Cohaesibacter sp. ES.047: one gene and its partner. The protein of the gene in region 2 interacts with the protein of the main gene of each other region in a pairwise test. Links are inferred from orthologs where the notes say so. Each region holds a gene or a part of one and is shown on either strand. Other genes may lie near its edges.

Region 1 (3,953 bases), 530 kb from region 2 along the record:
CGCGCTATTGGCTCTATTATGCGCTCACTTTCATGGGTGGTGCCCGCCGACAGATCTTCACCGTGTTTGCCGGCTTCATGATGGTCCAGCGCTTCGGCTATGAAGTAGACGAGATTTCCGCGCTCTTCATCATCAATTGCCTGTTCAACCTGGTCTGCGCACCCTACATCGGCAAGTTCATCGGTAAGTTTGGCGAACGGCGGATGTTGACCATCGAATATATCGGGCTGATCATTGTCTTTGTCAGCTACGCGCTGGTCACAAACCCTTGGATCGCAGCGGGCCTCTACGTCATCGACCATGCCTTCTTTGCCATGGCGATTGCCATGAAGACCTACTTCCAGAAAATCGCCGATCCGACAGACATCGCACCGACTGCAGGTGTGGCCTTCACCATCAACCACATTGCAGCCGTGGTCATTCCGGCCCTGTTCGGGCTGATCTGGCTGGTCAATCCTTCGGCTGTTTTCTATATCGGAGCAGCCATGGCCTTTGGGTCTCTGGTGCTCGCCCGACTGGTGCCGCGTGATCCCGTGGAAGGCAACGAATGGGTCGGTCGTCACACAGGCGCACCACAGGCCGCAGAATAGTCAGCGCACCGTGGCAACGCCCATATGGTGCGTGCCCAGAATGCGTGTGCCCAGACCCAGATCGAACACGTCATGCTGCTCGAGCGCAAATCCCGCATCACGCAGCAAGGCGCCCGTGTCCCGGTTGAGATGGCATCCCGCAGCAACCGCACGCCATGGCGGCGTCAGCCGATCCTGCCATTTTGCCACGTGGGCGGATGGAGAACGCCCATGCTCGCAAAAGAACAAACGCCCATGCGGCTTGAGAATCCGGCGCGCCTCACCGAGAGCCGCCTCGACATCGGGAATGGAACAAAGGGAATAAGTGACGACCACCGAGTCCGCGTTTTGAGATGGCAGGGACATCGCCTCGGCGCTCTCGACCAGCAACTCGGCTGACACCTCATGCCGATCTATCGCGCGCCGACCAAGCTGAGGCAAGCCGTCATCGGGATTGACGCCGATCACATGGCGCACGTTGCTGCTGTCATAGTGAGGAAGATTGAGGCCCGAGCCGAAGCCGATCTCGACCACATCCCCAAAGGCCATTGGTACGATCTTCTGCCGCTGACGCGTCACCACAGGAAGGCCGCACACCACATGAACGCCAAATGGCATCAGGCGGGCTTTGCTTCGCTCTGGCCTGCAGGTCGCACAGCTTTCCGTCATTCCGCCCCCTTAAATTCAAACTTTCGAATTTAAAAGAAATAGGCACGAAATGCCACTTCGACAAGCCCCGGATCGTCCGGGGCTGTCTTCAGAAACAACAATCAGGCCTGAAATTCTGGAATTTTGACAACCAGACCGTCCAGATCCTCGCGCATGACGATCTGGCAGGACAGACGGCTGGTCTCGTTGGCATCCTGCGCAAAATCCAGCATATCTTCTTCCATGGCCTGCGGGTCGCCCGTCTTCTCGGTCCAGGCCTCATCCACATAGACATGGCAAGTGGCGCAGGAACAGGCACCGCCGCATTCAGCCTCAATGCCCGGAACGCCATTCTTCACGGCAGCTTCCATCACGGACATGCCTGCGGGGGCATCCACTTCATACTTGGCTCCATCATGCGCCACATAGGTAATCTTTGCCATCTGTCTTGCTCTTCTCAATCTGGTCTGTTCGATCAATTCCCTGCTTCGCTATAAAGCAATTTGCTGTCAAGGCAAAGTTACGGATTGCACCATGTCGGTCCCAAAGTGTAATCGCGTATCACACACCCGCACCACGGGCTGCCAAAATCGTCTCGACCTCAACAACAGCCAGCCTCATCTCTTGTTTGAGAGCTTCGATCAACGCGGCGGCATCTCCCTCACACTGTTCCAGCGCTTCGGCGGCTCTTGCCACGCGCAAGGCACCGATCCCGCGGGCGGCTCCCTTGATGCTATGCGCGAAATCACGTAGATCCGAACGCCCTGCATCCAGTCCCTCGGCCTTGCCTTGTATCTGCTGGGCGAAGAGTTTGAGAACCTCAACCTGGAGGGACACATCCCCCATGGTTTGGCGATCAAGATGCGATAGATCGATCACGTCACCATCTGCTTCAGCCATCGTTTGTTCTCCCCTCAGCACCCGGCGCAGAATCGTTCCTCGTCAAAAGCCGGCTGCTTTTGTTAACCATAATCGCCGCTTTTGACCAGTGCGGGGATAGATTTCCGGACTCAATTTTGCAGTCCTGTTAAGGGCCTGCACACGTTCATGTGCTATCAGGATTCAATTATATTTTTCCATCACTTACCCTGCTCTTGCGAAAGTGGTCCAAAAAGGGAATCAGCGTGGTGAACAGATTTGGTTAACAAATTGAAGCAAGCCACGGAAAATTATTGTTCCCTAGCACTTCCACAGCTAGTACGATGCAGACCGATATATCGAACGCTCAAAACGACTGTGACAGACCCCACCAAACAATCGGCTTCTGGACAATGGACCAAGCCGGAACGCGGGCCTGACGCTATTGGCGATTTCGAAGGAATTTCATGGCCCGTCAGGGTGGCTTGGCTGTTTTCAAGAGGCACCCCTCACCTTAGCAGGTGAGATGAAAACGGCTGCATGACGAGTATAGAGTAAGACAAGGCTGGTACAGACATGTCAAGAAAGTCTCCAAAGATCCAGGATCCGACAGAAGCGGCGCTGTCGGCGGTTGAAGATGCTTTGAAACTGGATTTCGACGTAACAGATGAAAATCTGGAACCGAAATCCGGCGATGAGGGCGAATTTCGCGACCGTTCAGCCGACGACCGAAGCTCAAGGGGCGACCTGACGACATCGCGATCCGATAGTCGCGGCAAGAACAAGCCGCGCCCAGCCAATGATGACACCCGGACAGTCGGCCACATGTTGCAGGCCCTTCAGCAACCGGTAAGCTCTGCTCCATACTGGTTCGCAACCATCCTGTCAGCAATCTGGATCGCTATGGGGAGCTTGTCTTTCTATTATGGCTTCGGTCCGGAAATCGCCTCAGGCGGTTTTCAGGGTATCCTGGAGACACCAGCGGCGCTTGCCACCATCGCGGGCATCGTGCTGCCAGTGGTGCTGTTCTTTATGATGGCCTACATCGTCGTGCGCTCCCATGAGATGCGCCAGGTTTCCTATGCCATGACCGAGGTCGCCATGCGTATGGTTGAGCCGGAGAATGTGGCCAAGGAATCCGTCGTCAATGTCGGGCAGGCGATCCGCCGCGAAGTCGCCTCCATGAGTGACGGCATCGAACGGGCACTCGCCCGCGCGTCCGAACTCGAAGTGATGGTGCACAACGAAGTTTCCTCTCTGGAGCGTGCCTATTCCGAAAACGAACTGCGCATTCGCTCGCTGATCGAGGAACTGATTACCCAGCGCGAGGCAATCGTGACGAACTCCGAACGGGTTCGCGCCTCGATCTCGGGTGCCCACACCAGCCTCACCGATGAACTCACCACCACCAGCGATTCCATTTCCAAGAGCGTGTCGGAAGCTGGCTCCCGTGTGACCCTGTCGCTGGCAGAAAAAGGCGAGCAGATCACCATCGCTCTTGCCAATGCTGGCGAGACCATGGTCAATGTGCTGTCCAACCGCGGCTCCGATCTGGTTGAACGCCTGTCTTCGACCGGCTCCAACGTCACCGAGTCCCTTAGCGACGCCGGGCAAAGCATCACCAACCAGCTGAGCATGTCGGGCAACGACATTTCGCAAAAGCTTGAAATCACCGGTAGTGATCTGACCAGCCAACTGGCCAGCATTGGCAATGAAGTCACCGAACGCTTTGTCGGTGCCGGTCAGGAACTGACGATGACCCTGTCCGACACGGGCAACATCGTGGCCCAGAATGTCGCCGAAGTTGGCGAGGGCCTCAATACAAACCTGCGCTCCATCGGCTCGGAAGTCACCGCGAACCTTGCCTCCACCGGCGGC
Region 2 (5,338 bases):
GGCGCAGATGTCCTGATTGCGACACCCGGCCGCCTGCTTGACCATTTCGAACGTGGCAAGCTGCTCCTGACCGGTGTTGAAACCTTTGTCGTCGATGAAGCCGACAGGATGCTCGACATGGGTTTTGTCCCCGATATCGAACGGATCTGCAAGCTTCTGCCCTTTACCCGTCAGACCGTTTTCTTCTCGGCAACCATGCCCAAGGAAATCCAGACCCTCACAGAGCAGTTTCTGCATAATCCTGTGCGGATCGAGGCGTCTCCTGCGGCATCAACCGCCAAGACGATCACCCAGCGCTTAATCGCCTCGGGCAACAAACCCTGGGACAAGCGCGAGACCTTGCGCTCGCAGATCGAAGGCGCGACCGATCTCAAAAACGCTATTGTCTTCTGCAACCGTAAGCGCGACGTGGCCACACTTCAGCGCTCGCTGTCCAAACACGGCTTCAACGCCGGCTCTCTGCATGGCGACATGGACCAGAGCTCGCGTATGGCGACGCTGGACGGCTTCAAGAATGGCACGATCAGCATTTTGGTTGCCAGCGATGTTGCTGCCCGAGGCCTCGACATCCCTACCGTGAGCCATGTTTTCAACTTCGATATGCCCACGCACGCCGAGGACTATGTCCACCGCATCGGTAGAACCGGACGCGCCGGACGCGAAGGGCTCGCAATCTCCATTGTGACCAAAGCCGACAGAAAATATGTCGATGCCATCGAGAAGCTGATCGATGAAAAGATCGAATGGCTCGGTGAAATGGACTTCACCTCGTCCGAAGGCGAAGACGACACGGCAGCGGATGCAAAACGCTCCCGCCGTGGTGGTCGGAGCAAAAAGGCCAAGAACGACGATCAATCGAACGATAATCGTCAGGCAAAGTCTGAGAACAAGCCCTCGCGGTCCAAACCCAAGCAGAGCGATAACGAACCTGCCAGCAAGCCGGACGTAGCGAAGGACCCCGCTCCCAGAAGCGAGACCAAACGGACAGCGCCCAGTCAGTCACGCGGCAACAACAATTCCCGCCGCAATCGGGATCGCGATGACAAGCAAGTGATCGGAATGGGCGATCATGTGCCAGCATTCCTGTTGCAGCCGATCCGGCCGCCCAAGAGCAGTTCCGAGGGTAGCGAAACAGCCGAATAGATTCAGCTGTTTCCCACCACACCTGCAAAAATTACCTATGGCTGCAAAATTCTGAGACACATTCGCGCTTTAGCCAGAAGATTTTTGCAAAAAAGAAGCAAAAATGTCGACTTTTCGATCAGAAAGTTCCCTACGCAAAATCGCAGAAATCATCGAAAATTTCTCAAGCCTTTGAAAATATGAGGAATTTTCGTTGTATTATCGAGCGTACAAAATCCCCCACTTAACGTCGTTTTAAGCCTTCATCGAATATTCTATTCGACATATTGGGGTAACGAGGGATCGTGTGCTAGCACACTAAGTCGATAGCGATGGAAAACGGCGACTATAAACGCACATACATTTACGGTGAGTCAGCTCTTGGCAATTTGAAGAAAAATCAAATGCCCGCTTATCCGCGCAATTATGAGATCTGGTACACCTATGCAGCCGGCTTCAACCGGGGCCTGAACAAGGCCATAAACGATATTCTGCGAGCCCATGGCACCATCACGCCAGGCCAACTCGACACGATTTATTCCGAACATCTTGCTCCCAACCGCCTCAACGATCGCATCGAGGAGGTCGGCGGCAAGATATCGACGGAACTGCGCTCCATTGTGCGCGAAGTCGAAGAATATGTCAGCACCGCAAGCAACTATGGTGATGCTCTTGTTGGTGCGTCGAAAAACCTGTCAATGACGGAAGACCGTCAGGTCATTCGCCAGATTGTCTCCGAGCTCATCAATGAAACCAAGGATGTGGAAGAGCAGAACCGCGCCTTGAGCGAACAGCTCGCAACTTCGCAGGCGCAAGTCGTGGAACTGCGTGAAACGCTCGATACCATCCGGTACGAGTCCCTCACCGACGATCTGACCACCCTTGCCAATCGCAAGCATTTTGATCGATCGCTGCAACAGGCCATGGAAGAAGCAGAACACACCGGTGATCCGCTGACACTTCTGATGACCGACATCGACCATTTCAAAAAGTTCAATGACACATTCGGACACCAGACAGGCGATCAGGTCCTGCGCCTCGTTGCGATCGCGGTGAAACAGAATGTGAAGGGTCAGGACATCCCCTGCCGTTATGGTGGCGAAGAATTTGCGGTCATCCTGCCCAAGACGAACCTGCGGCAGGCTCTAGCCGTGGCAGAAAATATCCGCAAGGCTGTGATGGCCAAGGAACTGATCAAGCGCTCTACCGGCGAAAATCTCGGCAGGATCACAATTTCCATTGGGTGTTCGAGCTACGCTCCGGGCGATTCGATTCAGGAAGTGATCGAGCGTGCCGACCAGTGTCTCTATGCAGCCAAACGCAGCGGGCGCAATCTGGTCAAGTGCGAAACCGATCCGGACGTGGATGTGCTGGAAACAGCCATCACCACGACAGGCGCGGCATAGTCCTGAAAGACAATGTGAAGACAAACAAAAAGCGGCCCGAGAGCCGCTTTTTTGTATTCGAATTTCTTCTCAAACTCTGGGTCTCAGCCTGATCCAACTCACTGCGCCGCCTTGAGCGCCTCAAGCTTGGATGGATCAACCGGCGTCAGCGACACCGACTCGCCACAGCCGCAAGCCGACGATTCATTGGGATTGTTGAAGGTAAAGCCCGTGCGGAACTTGCCCACCTCGTAGCCCATCTCCGTGCCGAGCAGAAAGAGAACGGCTTTCGGGTCAACAAAGACCGAAACCCCTTTCTCTTCGACCACATCATCGGCAGGATCGATATCCACGACTTTGTCCAGAACATATTCCATACCTGCGCAGCCACCATTTTTCACCCCGATGCGAATGCCCTTGATGGCAACGTCCGAGGATTCCATAATGGTCCGGATGCGCTCCGCTGCGTCATCACTGATGCTTAGTACGTTGAATTTGCCTGCCATTTCCAGCTTTCCTCAACGGTGCGAACAGTCGCACCATTTGTGTCTGTCGAGTTCATGTCTTGCTACTGTCCCTTGATATGGGGTCAGTACCAATTGATCGCAATCTTGGCTTCTTCACTCATGCGATCTGGAGTCCACGGCGGATCAAAAACCATATTGACGGTCACGAGCCCCACGCCAGCGACGGAACTCACCGCATTTTCTACCCAGCCGGGCATTTCACCCGCAACTGGACAGCCAGGGGCCGTGAGCGTCATGTCGACCTCGACATTGCGATCATCATCGATATCGACCCGGTAGATCAGGCCGATTTCATAGATGTCTGCCGGAATCTCCGGGTCATAAACCGTCTTCAGAGCCGCAATGATGTCTTGCGTCAAGCGCTCCAGTTCATCCGCAGGGATTCCCGCCGCCTGCTCAATGCTTGGCATATTCGGCTCGGCAAACTCGGTCTCTGGTTGGGTTTCACTCATCATCTCATATCCGTTTACTTCAGACGCATTCCAATAGGGATCCAGTCGCAACACTGATCAGCCAAAAAAGTCTCTTGCTTTCATCAAGGCCTCTGCAAGGGAATCCACTTCCTGCTTCGTATTGTAAAGACCAAACGACGCACGGCAAGTCGATGTGACACCAAAGCGTGTCATCAACGGCTGCGCACAGTGCGTCCCGGCCCTGACTGCAATGCCCGACCGGTCAATAACCATCGATATATCATGGGCATGAATTCCTTCCATTTCAAAGGAAACGATCGCACCCTTGTTCTTGGCCTGCCCGATGATCCGCAGAGAATTGATCGCGGAAAGTCGCTCGTGCGCATAGGCACACAGGTCGGCTTCATGGGCGGCAATGGCTTCGCGGCCTATCCCTTCCATATAGTCAAGGGCAACGCCCAATCCAATAGCCTGCACGATCGGAGGCGTTCCAGCCTCAAATTTATGCGGCACCTCGCCATAGGTCACACCATCAAGGGTCACGTCCTTGATCATCTCGCCCCCACCCATATAGGGCGGCATGGCATCAAGCAGCTCCATTTTGCCATAAAGCACGCCGATCCCGGAAGGGCCATAAAGCTTGTGGCCCGTGATGGCATAGAAGTCGGCATCCAGATCCTGCACATCAATCGGCATGTGAACAGCGCTCTGGCTGCCATCAACCAGCACCTTGGCTCCAGCCGCATGGGCCTTCTCGATGACCTCCTTGATCGGCACGATGGTCCCCAGCGCATTGGACATATGCGTGATGGCGACGATCTTGGTCTTCTCGCTGAGGAGCGCTTCGAACTCTTCCATCAGGAAGTTGCCCTCATCATCCACCGGCGCCCATTTGATGGTCACACCGAAGCGCTCGCGAAAGAAATTCCACGGCACGATGTTGGAATGATGCTCCATGATCGAGAGGATGATCTCATCCCCTTCTTTGAGCACCATGCCACCATAGGAACTGGCGACCAGATTGATCGCCTCGGTCGAGGACCGCGTGAAAACCAGATTGTTCACCGAAGGCGCATTGAGAAAGCGGCGCACTTTCTCGCGTGCCGCCTCGAAATTGTCTGTCGCCATATTGGAAAGGAAATGCAGCCCGCGATGCACATTGGCGTAGCCCTGAGAATAGCTCTCGGTAATCGCGTCAATCACCGCCCGAGGCTTCTGGGCCGACGCGCCGTTGTCCAGATACACAAGCGGCTTGCCATAAACCTCCCGCGACAGAATGGGAAAGTCTGCTCGAATGGCGTCGATATCATAAGCGGCCGCAGGGGCCAGTGCTGGTGACTGCATGATCCATCATCCTGAATTGGAAGCAGGACCGATCAAACGGTCCTGCATTTTGCACACTCAGTATTCCACGCCAAGACGCTCGGCTACATAGCCTTCCAGCGCTTCAACGAACTGTTCATTGGAGACATTCTCAATCGCTTCTGCAAGGAAGGCGAGAACGAGCATCTTCTTGGCATAGTCGGCCGGAATGCCGCGCGCCTTGAGATAGAAGAGCAGGTCTTCATCAAGCTCACCACACGTCGCACCATGGGCACAAATCACATCGTCAGCATAGATCTCCAGCTCGGGCTTGTTGTAGAAAGCCGCATCTTCGGACAGAAGAAGCGCCTGGCTCATCATTTGCCCGTCCGTTTTCTGAGCAATTTGGCGAACGATGATCTTGCCTTGGAACACGCCTTCGGCCTTGTCATCCATCACCGTGCGATACTGCTCCTTGGAATTGCAGTTGGGCACGGCATGATCGACAAACAGCGTGATATCACTGTGCTGGGTCCCATCAACGATGGTTGTCCCGAACAGCTCGGCATCACTGAATTCGCCTTCGAAG

The links. Proteins that work in one complex are often made in the same cells at the same time.
Region 1: the proteins of CPH65_RS20295 (region 2) and CPH65_RS23010 interact in binary tests that used the Escherichia coli proteins (3 or more experiments, as listed by UniProt). The link is inferred for Cohaesibacter sp. ES.047 from one-to-one orthologs.

What each region holds. Positions count from the first base shown.
Region 1 is NZ_LT907844.1:4,953,908-4,957,860, forward strand. What follows is about bases 1-2,719. They hold CPH65_RS23010 (2Fe-2S iron-sulfur cluster-binding protein), read right to left. Parts: upstream 1,661-2,719; coding sequence 1,340-1,660; downstream 1-1,339. Other genes in these bases: CPH65_RS23000 (MFS transporter), read left to right, coding at 1-590; CPH65_RS23005 (class I SAM-dependent methyltransferase), read right to left, coding at 591-1,238; CPH65_RS23015 (Hpt domain-containing protein), read right to left, coding at 1,779-2,117; CPH65_RS23020 (hypothetical protein), read left to right, coding at 2,652-2,719. In the rest of the region: more of CPH65_RS23020, read left to right, coding at 2,720-3,953. UniProt on the Escherichia coli protein: Ferredoxin are iron-sulfur proteins that transfer electrons in a wide variety of metabolic reactions. Although the function of this ferredoxin is unknown it is probable that it has a role as a cellular electron transfer protein.
Region 2 is NZ_LT907844.1:4,427,488-4,432,825, forward strand. The notes cover bases 1,321-4,190. They hold CPH65_RS20295 (iron-sulfur cluster assembly accessory protein), read right to left. Parts: upstream 3,014-4,190; coding sequence 2,627-3,013; downstream 1,321-2,626. Other genes in these bases: CPH65_RS20290 (GGDEF domain-containing protein), read left to right, coding at 1,527-2,528; CPH65_RS20300 (SUF system Fe-S cluster assembly protein), read right to left, coding at 3,097-3,486; CPH65_RS20305 (cysteine desulfurase), read right to left, coding at 3,544-4,190. Also shown: CPH65_RS20285 (DEAD/DEAH box helicase), read left to right, coding at 1-1,143; more of CPH65_RS20305, read right to left, coding at 4,191-4,791; Fe-S cluster assembly protein SufD, read right to left, coding at 4,849-5,338. UniProt on the Escherichia coli protein: Is able to transfer iron-sulfur clusters to apo-ferredoxin. Multiple cycles of [2Fe2S] cluster formation and transfer are observed, suggesting that IscA acts catalytically.